DNA from 2 places in the Rothia endophytica genome. Region 2 is predicted to be linked to the other one. Evidence: predicted binding sites of a transcription regulator. Region 2 holds the regulator's gene; the other holds the start of a gene.
What was found. The regulator LexA, encoded in region 2, represses DNA repair genes until DNA is damaged. The targets are predictions, from matches to a motif close to TCGAACANNTGTTCGA.
Positions count from the first base shown of each region.

Region 1: ABD982_RS00155 (LexA family protein) is a predicted target of LexA. The motif match lies at 3,414-3,429, and genes of this name have one in related genera.

Region 1 is NZ_BAABKP010000001.1:28,233-36,231, forward strand. Features, by position in the region: gene ABD982_RS00135 (PP2C family protein-serine/threonine phosphatase) at 1-1,538, opposite strand, end outside; gene ABD982_RS00140 (FHA domain-containing protein FhaB/FipA) at 1,541-2,026, opposite strand; gene ABD982_RS00145 (FHA domain-containing protein) at 2,030-2,878, opposite strand; tRNA gene ABD982_RS00150 (tRNA-Leu) at 3,174-3,257, shown strand; gene ABD982_RS00155 (LexA family protein) at 3,440-3,871, shown strand; gene ABD982_RS00160 (Y-family DNA polymerase) at 3,861-5,153, shown strand; gene pdxR (MocR-like pyridoxine biosynthesis transcription factor PdxR) at 5,278-6,876, shown strand; gene ABD982_RS00170 (DUF308 domain-containing protein) at 6,992-7,573, shown strand; gene ABD982_RS00175 (hypothetical protein) at 7,662-7,999, shown strand, end outside.
Region 2 is NZ_BAABKP010000002.1:38,205-46,203, forward strand. Features, by position in the region: gene ABD982_RS06675 (histidinol-phosphate transaminase) at 1-941, opposite strand, end outside; gene ABD982_RS06680 (LysM peptidoglycan-binding domain-containing protein) at 979-1,587, opposite strand; gene lexA (transcriptional repressor LexA) at 1,807-2,520, shown strand; gene ABD982_RS06690 (ATP-dependent DNA helicase) at 2,592-4,625, opposite strand; gene hflX (GTPase HflX) at 4,625-6,226, opposite strand; gene ABD982_RS06700 (class I SAM-dependent methyltransferase) at 6,418-7,026, shown strand; gene dapF (diaminopimelate epimerase) at 7,080-7,999, opposite strand, start outside.

The DNA.
Region 1 (7,999 bases), on a different contig from region 2:
TGAGAAAACTCCGGTAGGTCGCTGACCTTCACGTCAGTTTCTTCAACCACACTGTGCAGAGTAAAGGGCCCTAAGTTCTGATTAATCCCGTTAAAGATAGCTACCTGCTCACCTTGAAGACCCACGTAGTACTGGTCCTTGGTCCAAGAGAAGAAGATAGAGGCCGAAGCGGCTACAACAGCCAAGGTTAATGCCGCCACAAAAAGGCGCATAGGCCAGCGGTGGGGCGCCGGGTGCTCCTCCTTGAGAGCGGCCCTAAACTCTTCTGGTAGTTCGGCCGGCTCAAGCCCGGCATCCCCCTGATGAGAGAGGGTAGCGAGATTTTCTGCGGTGCGCGCTGTCACCGCCGGGATCATGCCCGTCCGAGTAGCATTAGCAGCAGCACCCACCAACTCATGGGGTCGCTCGGCAAGCTCCCTGCGCAAGACGGACGCCGGGGTAGGCTCGGACTCCTGGCTATCGGGGTGTTCCATGATCGCGTCCTCGGGCTTATCAACGCCAGCCCGAACGGTCATGGCATTAAAAACGCCATCCGAGAAGGACTCACCACGCCACTTGCCGTGCCGTAGAGCATTGCGTGCCTTTGCGTGCTGGGGGAGGCGGCGGCGCCAGGGGGTGCGGTGAAGGTCATCTGAACCCTCATCCTCAGAAGATGCTTCCCAACCGGCGTCCACGGTTTCATCAGTGCTCTCGGCAGGGCTGCTTTCTGCCTCTTGCTCGACCGTGGGGTGGACACCCACTAGCTGGCCGTCCGTGCCGTACTTACGCACGGGAATAATGGGCTGAGGTGCGGTCACCGCTGTAGAAAGAGATTCCTCTTCAATAACCGAAAGGGCGACTACTGTGACGTTATCGGGTGCCCCCCGCTCCAGCGTCATATCAACCAGGAGGTCGGTCATCTGCCCCAGGTCATCGGTGGAGCGCATCATTGTCTCAATTTCTTCTACCGAGACCACTGCGTCCAGACCATCGGAGCTAAGAATCCACTTTTCGCCCACTTGGGCATCTAAGGTGCGCAACTCAAGCTCGGGGGAGGCATCTACGTCGCCCAGAACTCGCATAATGACGTTCTTGTGCGGGTGCAGAGCTGCATCTTCAGGCGAGATACGCCCCTCCTGAAGGAGGCGCTGTACAAAAGTGTGATCGGTAGTGACCTGTTCAAAAATCCCGCCCCGCAAACGGTAGGCGCGCGAGTCACCAATGTGCGCCATCTCGATATGGTCCCCATCAATGAGAAGGGCGGTGCAGGTGGTCCCCATGCCTGCCAGGCGCGGGTTGAGATCAACCAGCTCATTCATGATGATATTGGCGTTCACAATTTCATCGGCCAGGTAAACTCCAGCGTTGCCGTCGAAACCTGCGTGGTCAAGGGGAGCTAGATCAAGCACGGTGGTGGCCGAGGCGACGTCGCCGCCCACGTGCCCGCCCATGCCATCAGCAACTACCGCAAGGTAGTGGCCTGCGTAGCCTGAATCGTCATTTTTAGAGCGCACCCTACCCACATCGGAGCGGGCGGCAAAGCGGAAAGCGATGCCCATATTTAGGCTTTCAACTGCATGGTAGTGCGGCCTACACGGAAATTCTGCCCTACTTCGATGGGGGTGGCACGCGTCAGGCGCTGTTCACCCACGAAAGTGCCATTGGTAGACCCCAGATCCTCAAGGAACCAGCGGGAGCCTTGCGGGAAAAGGCGGGCATGGTGGCCTGAGGCGTAGTCATCTTCTAAAGACACCTCAATATCTGAGGAGCGACCCATAGTGACGGGCTGATCATCAAGGCGCATGACAACCCCCGCCTGGGACCCGTCAATGATAGTGAGCTGGGTGGCGCGAGGCCGAGGCGCGGGGGCGACGCTCGGGTGCGTTAGGGAGGCAGGTGTCATGGTGTCTGCTGAAGCCTTGGCGGTGCGCACATTGCGGCCTACGCCTAAATCACGACGCGAAGCAGCTAGAACCATGAACACGAAGAGCCACAGCAAAATCAAGAATGCAAAACGCAGAACTGTCACGGTAATTTCTGACGCCATGAGCTACCCCCTGCGAATCATGAGACGAAAAACAATGCGGGCCCGGCCCATCTCAATCACCGATCCGTTGGTGATTTCGGCGCGACCCATTAGGCGCTGTCCGTTGATGTAGGAGCCGTTGGTGGAGCCCAAATCGACCGCCAGGTAGGCGCCGTCCTGCTCCACAATTTCTAGGTGCCGGCGCGATACCCCGGTGTCTTCAACGGTGATATCAGCACTAGAACCTCGGCCTAGAGTAACCGGCAGGGCACGAACCGCTATGCGTTCACCATTAACCTCCAGGACTACCTGCGGCTTGGGAGCTACAGACCCCGGGCGCTGCCGGGGAAGGTCAGCCGCGGGCACCGGCTGAGTGCGAGCCTGCTGGGCAGGGCGCGTAATGCGGTTCGGTAAAGAAGGAGGGGTAGAGGCCGGGTATGAACCTGAGTCAGCGCGCTGATGCCTAGTTGTTTTACTGGGTGGGGCTGCGTCGGGAGCGGGTGTAGCTACCTGCTGCTGCATGCCAGTAACGGTGAAGTCATCGGGCTCCAGCTCATCACCCACGGCAAAAGTAACGCGTACCGCGCCGCGCAGGGAATAACCCTGAGTGCGGGCGTGCCGAATCGCTACGTCGCAGAGCTCCTCAGCGAGAGGGACCCCCCACTGCTGGGCGCGGGAAAAATCCTGGCTGGAGAACTCAACGGTAAAAACGTTAGGTGCAATGGTCCGGCCGGACGCGATCGCATAGGCCTTCTTGTCCATTTCGGTGCGTAGGCGGTTAGCGATATCAACGGGTTCGAAAGCTCCACCTTTGCTGAAGGTGCCGCGGACAGCCTTTTCTAGGCCCTGTTCGATTCTGTCAATGAATCCCATGCTTGCCTCCTTCAACAAACGTATGTGGTGAGCTCCGCCGGGCGGGCGGTTGCGGACTGTGAACCATAGTGGGGCACAGTCTAAAACACCAGTCTAGTAGATAACCGTAAAAACACCCTTGGAAACACTGGGCACTACCCGTCAGTAAGGCTCACTCAGCTAGATTCTGGCACTGCAGGGCAGTGATTGGTGTGACCTATTGCATGTAGACTGGATAGTTTTTGGTTGGACACCCTCACCGGGCCTTGTGTATAGTTATCTTCGTTGCTCATTCGGCAACTCAAAAATGAATAATGCGCAAGTGGCGGAATTGGCAGACGCGCTGGCTTCAGGTGCCAGTGATCGCAAGATCGTGGGGGTTCAAGTCCCCCCTTGCGCACAGAGAAGAAAAACCCGTTTCCTTTTGAAGGAAGCGGGTTTTTTTGTTGCCTGCGGTTTCCTGTGCCCTCTGGAGTTACTTGGCCTGCCCTCGTGTGCTGGTGGTGCCGCGGCACCCTGTGCGGCTCAATAAATAGAATACACATACTAATAAATATAGAATATGTGTACTAGTATGTGGGTATGAAAGCAGTCCTTATATCCAAGATTCGCGCACTGCAGCCGTTGCATCTGCCTCTGCCGCCCACGCTGATACCCGCCGGCTTCCCCTCGCCGGCGCAGGACTACCAGGCCACCAGCATCGACCTCAATGAACTTCTCATTAGGGATAAAACTTCCACCTATATCTTCCGCGTTACTGGCTCGTCCATGGTGGATGCAGGCATAGCGGACGGTGATGAAATTGTGGTGGATCGCTCCATCACCCCTGTGCCCGGGGACGTCGTGGTCGCCAGCCTAGACGGTGAATTCACCGTTAAACGCTTCATCATCGACCGGCAGGGTCAGGGTTGGCTCACCCCCGAAAACCCTCAGTACCCCGCACTGCGCATAGAAGCCCTCTCAGACTTCACGATCTTCGGGGTGGTGACCAGGAGCATCCACCATGTGCGCTGATACCCCAAGAACCCTCATCTTTCACGTGGACATCAACTCCTGCTACACCTCCTGCGAAAAGCTGCTGGACCCCTCCATCGGTAACCGCCCGGTGCTCGTCCTTTCTAATAATGACGGGTGCATTATTTCGCTGGACGCCGCCGCGAAGGATCTGGGCTTCATCATGGGCCAACCCTGGTTCACCGTGCAAGAGAAAGCAAAAGAGCTGGGGGTAGTAGTACGGTCATCGAACTACGAGCTTTATGGGGACATCAGCCACCGAGTCATGCTGCTGCTGGAGAGCTACGCCCAGGAATTTGAGCAGTACAGCATCGACGAAGCCTTTCTCACCATCACCGCCAGCCTGCCCCAAGCACGGGTCCTGGCCCGTCGGATCAAGGAGGATCTGGCGCGCAGAGTTGGCGTGCCGGTTTGTGTGGGGGTGGCGGCGTCCAAGACGTTAGCTAAGCTGGCCAATAGAACAGCCAAGAAAATACCGGCCCTCAGGGGCGTCTGCGTGTGGGACGCCCTCCCGCCCCAGCGGGTGGATGCCTTGTTGAGCACCCTCCCTGCAGGAGAAATATGGGGTGTGGGGAGCAGGGGTGCTCAAAAACTAGCGGGTATGGGAATTCTCAGTGTCAAAGACCTGAAAGAGGCCTCGCTGGGGCTGATTCGCAAGAGGTTTTCGGTGGTGCTCATGCGCACGGTGCTTGAACTGCGCGGGGTAAGAGCGATTGAGCTTGAACCTGAGCGGGTTTTTAAAGATCAGATGATGTATTCCCGCTCTTTTTCTGACCCGGTAACCAGCGAAGACACTATGCGCCAGGTTCTGAGTATCTATGCCCAGCGTGCCTCTGGACGTCTGGCCAAGAGCGGGCAGGTTGCTGGGTTAGTCAGCGCTTTTTGTTCGACCTCCCGTTACGCCGCAGGAGGTTTTGTACGCGCTGACGTGCAGGTGAAACTGCCTGCGCCTACCGCTGACCCTATTATTCTCACTCAGGCCTGCGCCCAACTGCTGGAGCGCGCCACCTTTGGGGCGGTGAGGTACGCCAAGGCAGGGGTGGTGGTCAGTGACCTGACGCCGGCTGGCGCTACTGCTCTGCTAGACCCCTTTGCCCTCAGCCACGAAACCCGTGATATCGCTGGTTTGGTGCACAGCATCAAAGAAAAATGTGGCCCGCGCTCTCTGGGAGTTGGGTACGGGGGGCTGGCCCAATCACCTGCCTGGGAAATGAAACGCGAGATGCTTTCCCGACGCGGCACGACCCACTGGGCAGAACTCCCGGTCGCTGTCATCAAGTAATTCTCGGCGCGGGCGCGCCACCTGCATATAGCTATAGCCCATGCTGGTCTAATAGAACTTAGGTTTTAGGTGAAACTAATAGACCGCCCACGAGGCGGACGCTGATAGGCAAGGAGGGCGGTCTATGCCGACATCCAGGGGGCAGGAGCTGCCTTTAATCGTGCAGAAGGGTGCCGGGGCGTCCTTACCCGCTCAAATCGTGGAGCAAATACGCCCGCTCATCGAGACGGGAGTGCTCAAAGCTGGTGACCTGCTGCCCTCAAGTCGAGATTTAGCCCGCCAACTGGGTGTCTCCCGCGGCACGGTGGTTTTCGCTTATGAGCAGCTCATCGGTGAGGGCTACCTGCAAGCCGGTCACGGGGGCACCAGGGTGGACGCTCACCTGCGGCACCGGCGCCTAAGCCCACACAACTCCGGCCAGAGAAATTCGGTTCTTGACCCTGAATCGGGTAAAAACGCATCTGTTGCGACCGCTGTAACCGCCGGTATGCCAGCTAGCGCACCCGGTCAATCTGCCGTAACCCCCGAAGAGCACCCCGCGCCTCTTCGGCACGGCGTCATTAGCCTCTTGCCTGGCGCTCCTGACACCACCCTTCTTGCGACCACCGAGTGGCGTGCCGCCTGGCGTCGTGCGGCCGCCAACCCCGCTGATGGCTACCCCGCAGCAGGATCCACCCAACTGCGCACCCACATCACTGAGCATCTGCGCCTCACCCGCTCAGTTCTGCGCTCACCTGACGACGTGCTAGTCACTGCTGGTGCCCGCGAAGGCTTCCGCCTCTTACTCACCCTCTTACGCCGCCGTGTGCGCAACCGCCCCTTGCGCATCGCGGTGGAAAACCCTGGCTACCCCTCCCTGCACCGCATTCCACAGGCCTTCGGTCACACAGTGATCCCCATCCCCGTGGACGAGCAGGGGCTTGACCCGCAATATCTACCGACTGGCGCCCAGCTACCGGACATCGTCCTCGTGGCCCCCAGCCACCAGTACCCACTAGGGGCCTCGATGCCCGCTGCCCGCCGCCTCGAACTGCTGGAATGGGCCCGCACTCACCAGGTGCTTATCGTGGAGGATGACTACGACTCCGAACTGCGCTACACCGGCGACCCCCTACCCGCCTTGGCCGCCATGGACCGACCCGCTCACCACACCCACCCCGCAGGTGGTGGGGACCGTGTTATCACGCTGGGCTCCTTCGCCAAAGTGCTCACCCCGGGCCTTAACCTAGGATTTTTAGTGATGCCCAGACATCTGCGCGATGACCTACTCCACCTCCGCGCTGACTTGGGTAACCCGGTACCAGCCCTGGTTCAGGACGCCGCTGCTGATCTGCTAGCAGCCGGTGGGGTGCGCCGCCATATCGCCCGCATGCGCAAGGTCTACCGCGCTCGCCGAGCCCTGGTGGTTGAACAGCTAGGCGACCTGCCCGGGGCAGATATTCTGCCCATGGACGGCGGTCTGCACGCGGTCTTACAACTACACTCCACTGCTGATGGGGAGGCTGATCTAGTGGAGCGGGCTGAAGGTGCAGGGGTGCTGGTTGCGCCCTTGGGCTCCTACTGGTCGGCCCCTGCCGGGGTGGAGGTCTCAGAGGTAAGCGAGTCGAAAGGTGATGAGCTTACCACCGCTCCGTTACCCCTGAAAGGGGTTGTCATAGGTTTTGGTGGAATGAATGACCGGAAACTGGCAGAAGGGCTACAGCGCTTGCGCCGCGTCCTCTGATGCCCCTGTAAAAGTTGATACCCTTAGCACCACTGGCGCGCCCTTAGAGTGCACTCACTATATGCCTCACACCGCCCAAACGTGAGAGGCCACCCGGGTTCGCTACACTGGAACGGTGACTCACGAAACTGATGCCCCCACCCCCGTACCAGACCGCCGCTTAGCTGCTGCTCTGGCAGCTCCCACCGCCACCCACGCTCTGGTTTTTCTCATCTTTGGGCTGGTAACGGTCTTCTGGCAGGAACCCACCCTCACCGTTATCACCGTGATGCTTACTGCCTACCTGCTGGCTTACGGCGCGGCGTCCTTCTTTACCTCCCGCGCCCTCTTGCGTGAGGGGGATGACCAGAATAGTCAGGTCTTCACCTCCATCGCAGGCATTCAGGCAGGTGCCGGTGTGCTGGTGCTTCTGCTGCCGCGTGGGGAGTTCTGGCTGACTCTGGTGGTGTGTGTGGCTCTGGGCCTCACCGGCGTGTTGAAAATGCTGGCGGGTATGCGCACCAAAGGACACAACCCGGCAGCCCGTGACTGGCAACTTGAAGGTGCCATCATCACCATATTTGCCGCCGCTCTGCCGGTAGTGTCAGAAATCGGGGACAAGGCCATTATGGGCACCGCCGGTGCTGGTGCACTTATTGCCGGTGTCTTTGTCATGATTGGTGCTCTTACCCTGCGCTCCGCAGGTAAAGGTGTCTAGGTTACCTCTGTAACCTGCCCCCGCGGTCAGGCAAAAAACAGTTTGACCCCGTAGACTGGTCTGAGCACATTTTCAGGAGGAATTAGACGTGACTCAAAAGCCTGGCTCAGAAGAGCGCGGTTTCAAAGCCCAGGTGCGCGGGCCCCTTATCATCGCCTTTGTTCTGGCGATAGTGGCCTTTTTGTGCACCTTCATTTTTGCGACCGGCGGCACCGATAACGCGCCTCAGCTGGTGCTTGCTCTGACGGTTGCCGGCGCAGTTTTTGTGGTTACTTTGGTCATGTGCGCCACTCTCATTTTGGTGGAGAAGCCCAATGATCCCTCACTGGGTGAGGGCACCGGTGTGAATCGGTCCTCCGCTAAGCTCTACGCCGAGGCGCGCGCCCGCCGCGAAGCTGAAACCAAGCGTCGTGAGGCCGAAGAAAA
Region 2 (7,999 bases):
AAAAAGACAAAGTTTGAGTCTGATACGGCGGGCTTTAGCCCTAAGCCGGCCAGGTGATCTACGATGCGGTCGCGCTGTGCTCGAATATCATCAACATTAGCCAGGAGTTGCTGGCGGTGGCGAAGCGCAGCTACAGCCGTCGCCTGGGTGACCGCCGAAAGATGGTAGGGCAGACGGACGAGGCGGACAGCGTCACAGACTGCGGGAGCTGCGGCGAAATACCCAAGACGAGCACCTGCAAGGGCAAAGGCTTTGCTCATAGTTCGGGTAACAATCAGGTTGGGGCGCCCAGAGAGTAGGGTCAAAGCATTGCGGGAGCGGTCTTGGGCGAATTCAGCGTAGGCCTCATCGACCACTACAATGCCGTTATAAGCGGCCACCGCCTCATAGACAGCCTCGATCACGCCAAGCTCAAGACCGGTGCCGGTGGGGTTATTAGGTGAGCAGAGGATGACGATGTTGGGTCGATGCTCCTGAATCTGAGCAAGAGCCAACTCGGTGGACAGGGAGTAGTCCTCAGCCCTGTAGCCGGCAATAAAAGTAGTGTTGGTGCCGTCCGCGAGGAGGGGGTACATAGAGTAGGTGGGCACAAAGCTCATGACGCTTCGCCCGGGGCCGCCAAAGACCTGCATGATTTGCTGCAGAATTTCGTTGGAGCCATTTGCTGCCCAAAGATTCTCTGCGGTCAGACCGTGACCAAGGTAGCTTGCTAATTCCTGGCGCAACGATGAGAATTCGCGATCGGGGTAGCGGTTGAGCGTGAGGGCTGCAGCAGCTACATCGCGACTAATCGCATCTACAACCTCACCGGGCATGGGATGGGTGTTCTCATTGACGTTGAGAGTCACGGGCACATCAATCATGGGCGCACCGTAGGGTGAACGGCCCCGCAGATCATCGCGCAGAGGGAGGGCAGAGAGAGAGTCCATAGAATTAGTCACCCCACCAGTCTAGCCGCGCTAGCTCATATCGAACATTTTATTTCGAAGTGTAGACCGGTACCTCAAGCACCTGGCCAGGCTCGACCCGGGCAGTGCTCAAATCATTGATTTGCATAATGTGGTTAATAACGTCTCGATTGTCCTGGCCCGGGGCAACTTTTGCGGCAATGGACCAGAGTGAGTCACCGTGCATAACCGTCATAGTAGAACTAACCTGAGTTGCCATTTCACCGGTTGAGCTCTTCGCTTCGCCCGGGTTGATGAAAGTCAAGGCTCCCAGCACGATGAGGACAGCAAGAGTCAGCGCAGGGATGCCGCGGAACACCAAGCGACCCTTACGTGTTAAACGCACGGCTCCTCCTAGCAAACCACGCTTCTTCTGTTGGTTTACCCCCTGAGAAGTCTGTGCTGCAGAAACTGGGGCGAGGAGCTGCCCCTGCTGGGTCGGTCGTGTTACCGCAGTTTGAGCACCCTGGTGGCGTCTGAAAGTTCCAGGCTCAACGGTACGAATTCGATACTGGGGGGTGGTGAAAGTCGAGTTAGCTTTTGCTCGTGAACGCTGGGCGTCAGCCTGTGCCTGCAATGAGTTGAGGGGCTTCTTGGAAGAAGCAGGAGCCATAAAATCCGGTAGGGCGATAGCGCTCATTTGTCCTTCTCCTAACGACTGCTCAAACATTCAACCCATGGTCGAATGAATGTTCTAAAAAATCTAGTACTTATGTTCTATCAGAAAACTCGAACATAGTCGAGAAAAATTAGAACAAGTGTTTGAATAAACTGTTTTGGTGGCATAGTCTTAGAAGACCACCTGGATCATTAGACAATAGGTGGCTGACATTTTAGGACCAACAGAGACGAGCACACCGTGAGCGAACGCACCCAGCACACTCCGGCCAGCCCTAGAAATAAGGGATCTCGCCCGCTTACTGCCCGCCAGAAAAATATTCTGGAGGCCATTTCAGAGGCCATCGACGAGCACGGTTACCCGCCATCCATGCGAGAAATTGGCGACCTGGTGGGCTTGGCGTCTCTTTCTTCGGTGACTCATCAGCTGAGCCGTCTTGAAGAGATGGGCTACATTCGCCGTGACCCCAAACGTCCGCGCGCTATCGAGATTCTCGGTGAGGGTGAGCAGGCTGAACCCGCTACAGAGACGTCTGTGCTTCGGCTACCCCTCCTACCGACCTTCGAACAGAGCAGCGAAGACTTAGCAACGGTACCTCTAGTTGGCCGTATCGCAGCTGGCTCACCGATCGCCGCCGAACAATCAATCGAAGATGTCATGACCCTGCCCCGCCAGCTAGTGGGAAACGGCGATCTCTTCATGCTGAGGGTCAAGGGCGACTCCATGGTTGACGCCGCTATCTGTGACGGTGACTGGGTCGTAGTCCGCACCCAAAATACCGCTCAAAATGGTGACATCGTTGCAGCCCTCTTAGAGGACGAGGCCACGGTCAAAACCTTCCGCCAGCGTGACGGCCACACCTGGCTTCTGCCCCAGAACACCCAGTATGAACCAATCCTGGGTGACCGAGCCACCATCATGGGTAAGGTCGTCTCGGTTCTGCGTAGCCTCTAACGCGCTAAGTACCATCTCACACAAGAAGGGCTAGGTCATGCTGACCTAGCCCTTCTTATATACCCATACCCTTAGGGGGTCTCAACAATCTGCGCCAGACGCTCTAAGGCGCCCAGCACCACGTTCTTATTCTGGGTAGCCCAAAAAGGCGGCAGCGTTTTCACCAGATAACTACCGTACCGCTGGGTAGCAATTCTCGAATCTAGAACCGCAACAACACCGCGGTCGTTCACTGAGCGCACCAGACGTCCAGCACCCTGAGCCATACGAACAGCCGCGTGAGTGGCTGATACCGCCATAAAACCGTTACCACCGTTCTTGGCGACAGCACGCGAACGTGCCTGTGAAAGCGGGTCATCCGGCCGAGGGAAGGGGATACGATCCATAATGACCAGGCGGCAGGAATCCCCCGGGGCGTCCACTCCCTGCCACAGGCTCATGGTGCCAAAGAGGCAGGAATTTGTATCTTCCACGAATTCCTTAACCAGTGCTCGCAGGGATGATTCTCCCTGTAAGAGGATGTTGAGGTCAGTTCGCTCACGCACATATTCGGCGGCAAGTTCCGCACCTCGTTTGGAAGAAAAGAGGCCCAGTGCACCGCCGCCGGAGGCAGCCACCAGCTCAACGATGCGGTCCAGCTGTTCTATTGATACCCCACGTCCGGGCTTGGGTAGGTCTGATGCTAGGTAGAGAACCCCCTGTTTGGGGTAGTTGAAAGGCGAACCCACATCGATAGCATCCCAGCGCGGCGCGCCTGAACCCATGAGACCCAGGGCGCCAGCTGTTGCTTCAAAGGACTCCCCCAGTGCCAGCGTTGCCGAGGTGAGCACCACGGTGCGGCCGTCAAAGAGACCTTCGCGCAGGTAACCCGCAACAGAAATAGGGGCGATGTTGAGGGTTGCAGGATCATCATCGGAGGCTGCCACGTAACCACGACCCGGCTCCCACGAGCCCTGGCGGGACACCCAAATTACCTGGTGTTGAGGGTCTGCCTGCAGCATTTTCTCGGCGGTGTCGTGTACCTCGGTGAGGCTAGCCCGCGTCATCTGCCGGCCAGCATCCGCATCCTTTTCACCCGACTTAGTATCAGTAAGGGCAGAACGAGCGGCATCGCGCACCTGCTCCATGGCCGCAGCGACGCGGTCAGGCAACCCCCTGGCCATCAGTTCAGCAGGCACACCGTTGAGAGCATCATCCAGTTTCAAAGCCGCTTGTTCTAAGGCTTTGTGGTCGGCTGTGGTGTGTTTGCGGACGCTGCGAGCAACCTTGCTGATCATGAGAGGTGAAAGCCCGCCAGTCACCGCACCGGTCACTCGGTCCGCGAGTTCGTGAGCCTCGTCGATAATAACGACCTCGTGTTCAGGCAGAACGTTGACGCCCTCAAAGGCGTTGATCGCCAAGAGCGCGTGGTTAGTGATGACGATATCTGCATCGGCTGCCTGGGTGCGGGCATTTTCGCTAAAGCATTCCTCAATGAGGGGGCACTTACGTCCCAGACATTCCGAGGCAGTTACTGAAACTTGTCGCCAGGCGCGGTCACTGACACCGGGAAGCAGCTCATCGCGGTCGCCGGTATCGGTGGTCTGCACCCAGGAGCGCAGGCGGAGAATCTCTTCACCCAATTTGCCGGTAGCGCCAGTGGTAGCGTCCATTTCGAAAAGGGTGTCACCGTCGTCATCAGGGTAGCCGCCTTCAACCTTGTGCAGGCAGGCATAGTTATTGCGACCCTTGAGGATGGCTACATCAGTTTCGTGTTCGGGTTGGTCCCCCAGCGCCTCGAGAAGGCGCGGGATATCTCGGTGTACAATCTGGGACTGTAGCGCCAGAGTAGCGGTGGCAACGATGATGGGTTTCTCGCTGTGCTGGGCCGAAACAATGGCAGGGACCAGGTACCCCAAGGACTTACCAGTGCCGGTGCCCGCCTGAACCAGCAGGTGCTTTTCAGTCTCCAGCGAGCGGGCAACGTGTGCTGCCATGGTGCGCTGGCCGTCCCGTTTTTGGCCTCCGCTGCGCTCCACCACCGTGTCAAGAAGTTCTAGAGCAGATTTAGCACCGGGCAGGGTTTCTAGCTCCTGCCCGGTAGGTGCACTGACGGTTTCACTCATTAACGGGTGGTTTCGACGGCGCCAGCAGCCACCGCCTCATCGATTTCGAGTTGCAGAATTTCAAAGAGTTCATCATCTAGAACAAACTCCGATAGTTCTGAGGCAACCTCATCGCGCACCAGCGCTTGAACGTAGGTTCCATCGGAGACAAAGGCAGTGCGCAGGATTTCGGCATCCCACTGATGCAGACGGGAAACAATCTCACCGTGGGAATAGGGCACCAGCAGGTTTAGTTCGATGGAGGGGCGAGGAATGGTGTCAGCAATTTTCTGCTGCAGCTCCTCAATGCCTTCACCGGTACGGGCAGAGACCACCACGTGGTTGGGTTCGCGCTGACGCAGGCGTTCAACTACGTAGGGGTCCGCAGCATCAACCTTGTTGAGCACGATAATCTCAGGAATGTTCTGAGCCTCAACCTCTGTAATGACTTCACGCACCGAGTGAATCTGCCCCTCGGGGTCAGGGTGGGACACATCGACCACGTGCACAATCACATCAGCATCCGCTACCTCTTCGAGGGTGGAGCGGAAGGCCTCCACGAGTTGAGTGGGCAGTGATCGTACAAAACCTACGGTATCAGAGAGGGTATAGCCAACCCCGTCCGGAGTTTGCGCCTTACGCACAGTGGGGTCAAGGGTGGCAAAGAGAGCGTTTTCAACCAGCACGCCAGCATCCGTGAGGCGGTTAAGAAGCGAGGATTTACCGGCGTTGGTGTAGCCGGCAATAGCCACCGAGGGCACCCGGTTTCGCTTGCGGTTAAGACGCTTAGTTTCGCGGGCCGGTGCCATCGCAGCGATTTCGCGCTTGAGCTTAGCCATACGGGCGCGCAGGCGGCGGCGGTCCAGCTCAATCTTGGTTTCACCGGGTCCACGTGAACCAATACCTTCACCACCGGCAGCACGGCCACCGGCCTGGCGAGAAAGGGAAGCACCCCAACCGCGCAGACGGGGCAGCATGTACTCTAGCTGAGCGAGCTCAACCTGTGCTTTACCTTCACGGGACTTAGCGTGCTGGGCAAAGATATCCAGAATCAAAGCGGTTCGGTCAATGACCTTAACCTTGACAATATCTTCAATAGCACGACGCTGGGAGGGGGCCAGCTCGGCGTCCACGATGACTGTATCGGCACCTGTCGATTCAACGATATCTTTGAGTTCAAGCACTTTACCGGAGCCCAAAAAAGTACCGGGATCCGGCTTGAGGCGGCGCTGTACCAGACCGTCTAGAACCTCAGAACCAGCGGTCTCAGCCAGTGCGGCGAGCTCTCGCAGAGAGTTCTCTGCCTCAGCCAAGGTCCTTTCACTCCAGACACCTGCTAGCACCACGCGTTCAAGGCGTAGCTGGCGGTACTCGACTTCAGTGACATCCTCAAGCTCGGTAGACAGACCGGCCACGCGGCGTAGCGCACGACGTTCTTCAAGATCCTGCTGTTCACCATCATAGGAGGAATGTTCGCTCTGGTTATTTGAAAGCTCGCGAGCGCGTTCGCCCAGCACGTTCCCGCTGCTTTCTGCCCTACCTAGCACCCTGTCAACGGTGAGGCGGAGCTGCTCATCAGATGGCAGATGTGCGGTCTGGCTGGGGTTTGCGTTTTCGGTCATAGTGCCTTTCTCAGGTTTAGAAACTGTGTTCTATTCTACCGGGGTGAGAGCGCTAGGGGCAGTGGGTGCGGGCTAAAAGGTGGGGGTGTTCTTTGGTGGCTTAAGCCCCGTGCCTACCGGGTATCGTGTTGTTCTTACCAGGAAGTCACCACTGTCTACTTGGTTCGCCGGGTGGCGTAAAATAGTAGTCTATGAGTTCAGCGCACTATTTTTCTGAAAACCCCACCGGAGACTTCACCCCAAAGCCCCTCTCTGTTGAGCTGGCAGGGCAGAAAGTCACTGTGATGACAGCGGGCGGTATTTTCAGCCCCGGTGGCGTCGATAAGGGCACCAAGATTTTGCTGGACGAGGCTCCCGAACCTACCGGCCACCACCTCTTGGATATTGGCTGTGGTTGGGGCCCCATTACCCTTACCCTAGCGATGCGGGCACCAGCAGCTGCGGTCTACGGCGTTGATGTGAACTCTCGTTCAGCCCAACTCACCGAGATGAATGCAGCTAAGCTGGGGCTGTCCAACGTGACGGTGGGTAGCCCTGAGTCATTACCCGAGGATCTCACCTTTGACACGATCTGGTCTAACCCTCCCATTCGGGTAGGTAAAGAGGTCTTACACGACATCATGCACCGGTGGTTGCCCCGGCTCTCCCCCGGTGGATCTGCCTACCTGGTGGTCCAAAAGAATCTGGGCTCTGATTCTCTGCAAAAGTGGCTGAGCGCTCAGTTCCCGGCCCTGGAGGTTAGCCGCTACGCTACCTCCAAGGGCTTCCGCATCCTGCAGGTACACAACCCCGCAGAATAACCATGAGAGTTTGAGCGGCCGCGTTCTAGCAGCCGCTATCTCCCGTTTTCTTCCTAGCCGAGAAGGATTTTACCTACCATGGTGGCGGGCCCGGCGAGGACGACGTGTTCAAGTTCGTCCGGTCCGAGCACGAAGGTGACTGCTAAGGTGCCACCGGGGACACGCACCAACCACTCATCGGGGGCCTCGTCTCCGCCCCAGAAACGGGTGGCTGCTGCAGCTGCGCAGGCGCCGGTGCCGCAGGAGAGGGTTTCGCCGACGCCGCGTTCGTGGACGCGCATGCGGATTTGGCCGATATTTTCGGTGGCTGGGTCGCCGTCTTCTGCTGAGATTTCTTCGGGGACCACGAATTCGACGTTGGTACCTTCAGGTGGTCGGGGTGAAACTTTAGGGGCCTCGTGCAGGTTGAGTCCATCCAGTTTGCCGTCGGTCCCTAACATGACCACGGTGTGGGGGTTACCCATGGTGATGGAGAGTGCGCCGCGCGGGGTTTTGAGGCCCTTAGCGGTAACCTGGGCGTCAGTGCCGTTATCGCGTGCCATGTCACCGTTGATGAAGCCCCAGGGGCCCATATCGATGGCGTAGCCAGTATCAGTTTTAGCCACGGCTTTGACACCTGCTCGGGTGCCGATGAGGAGGCGTCCACCTTCTTCAAGTTCAATTAGGCCTTCACTGAGCAGGTAGTCCACGAAAGCGCGCACGCCGTTGCCGCACATCTCAGCGATGGAACCATCACCGTTACGGTAGTCCATAAACCATGTGGCCTCGGGATGGGCTTCTAGCAAGTGGCTGGCAAAGTCCAGGTTTTTGGTTTTGACCGCGCGGATAAATCCGTCTGCACCAATACCGAAGTGGCGGTCAGTTACCTGTGCAATCAGTTCAGCAGGAAGGTCCAGCTCACCTAAGGGGTCAGTGATAAAAATAAAATCGTTGCCCGTTGCATGCCCCTTCGTCAGGGTTTTGGCGGTGAGAT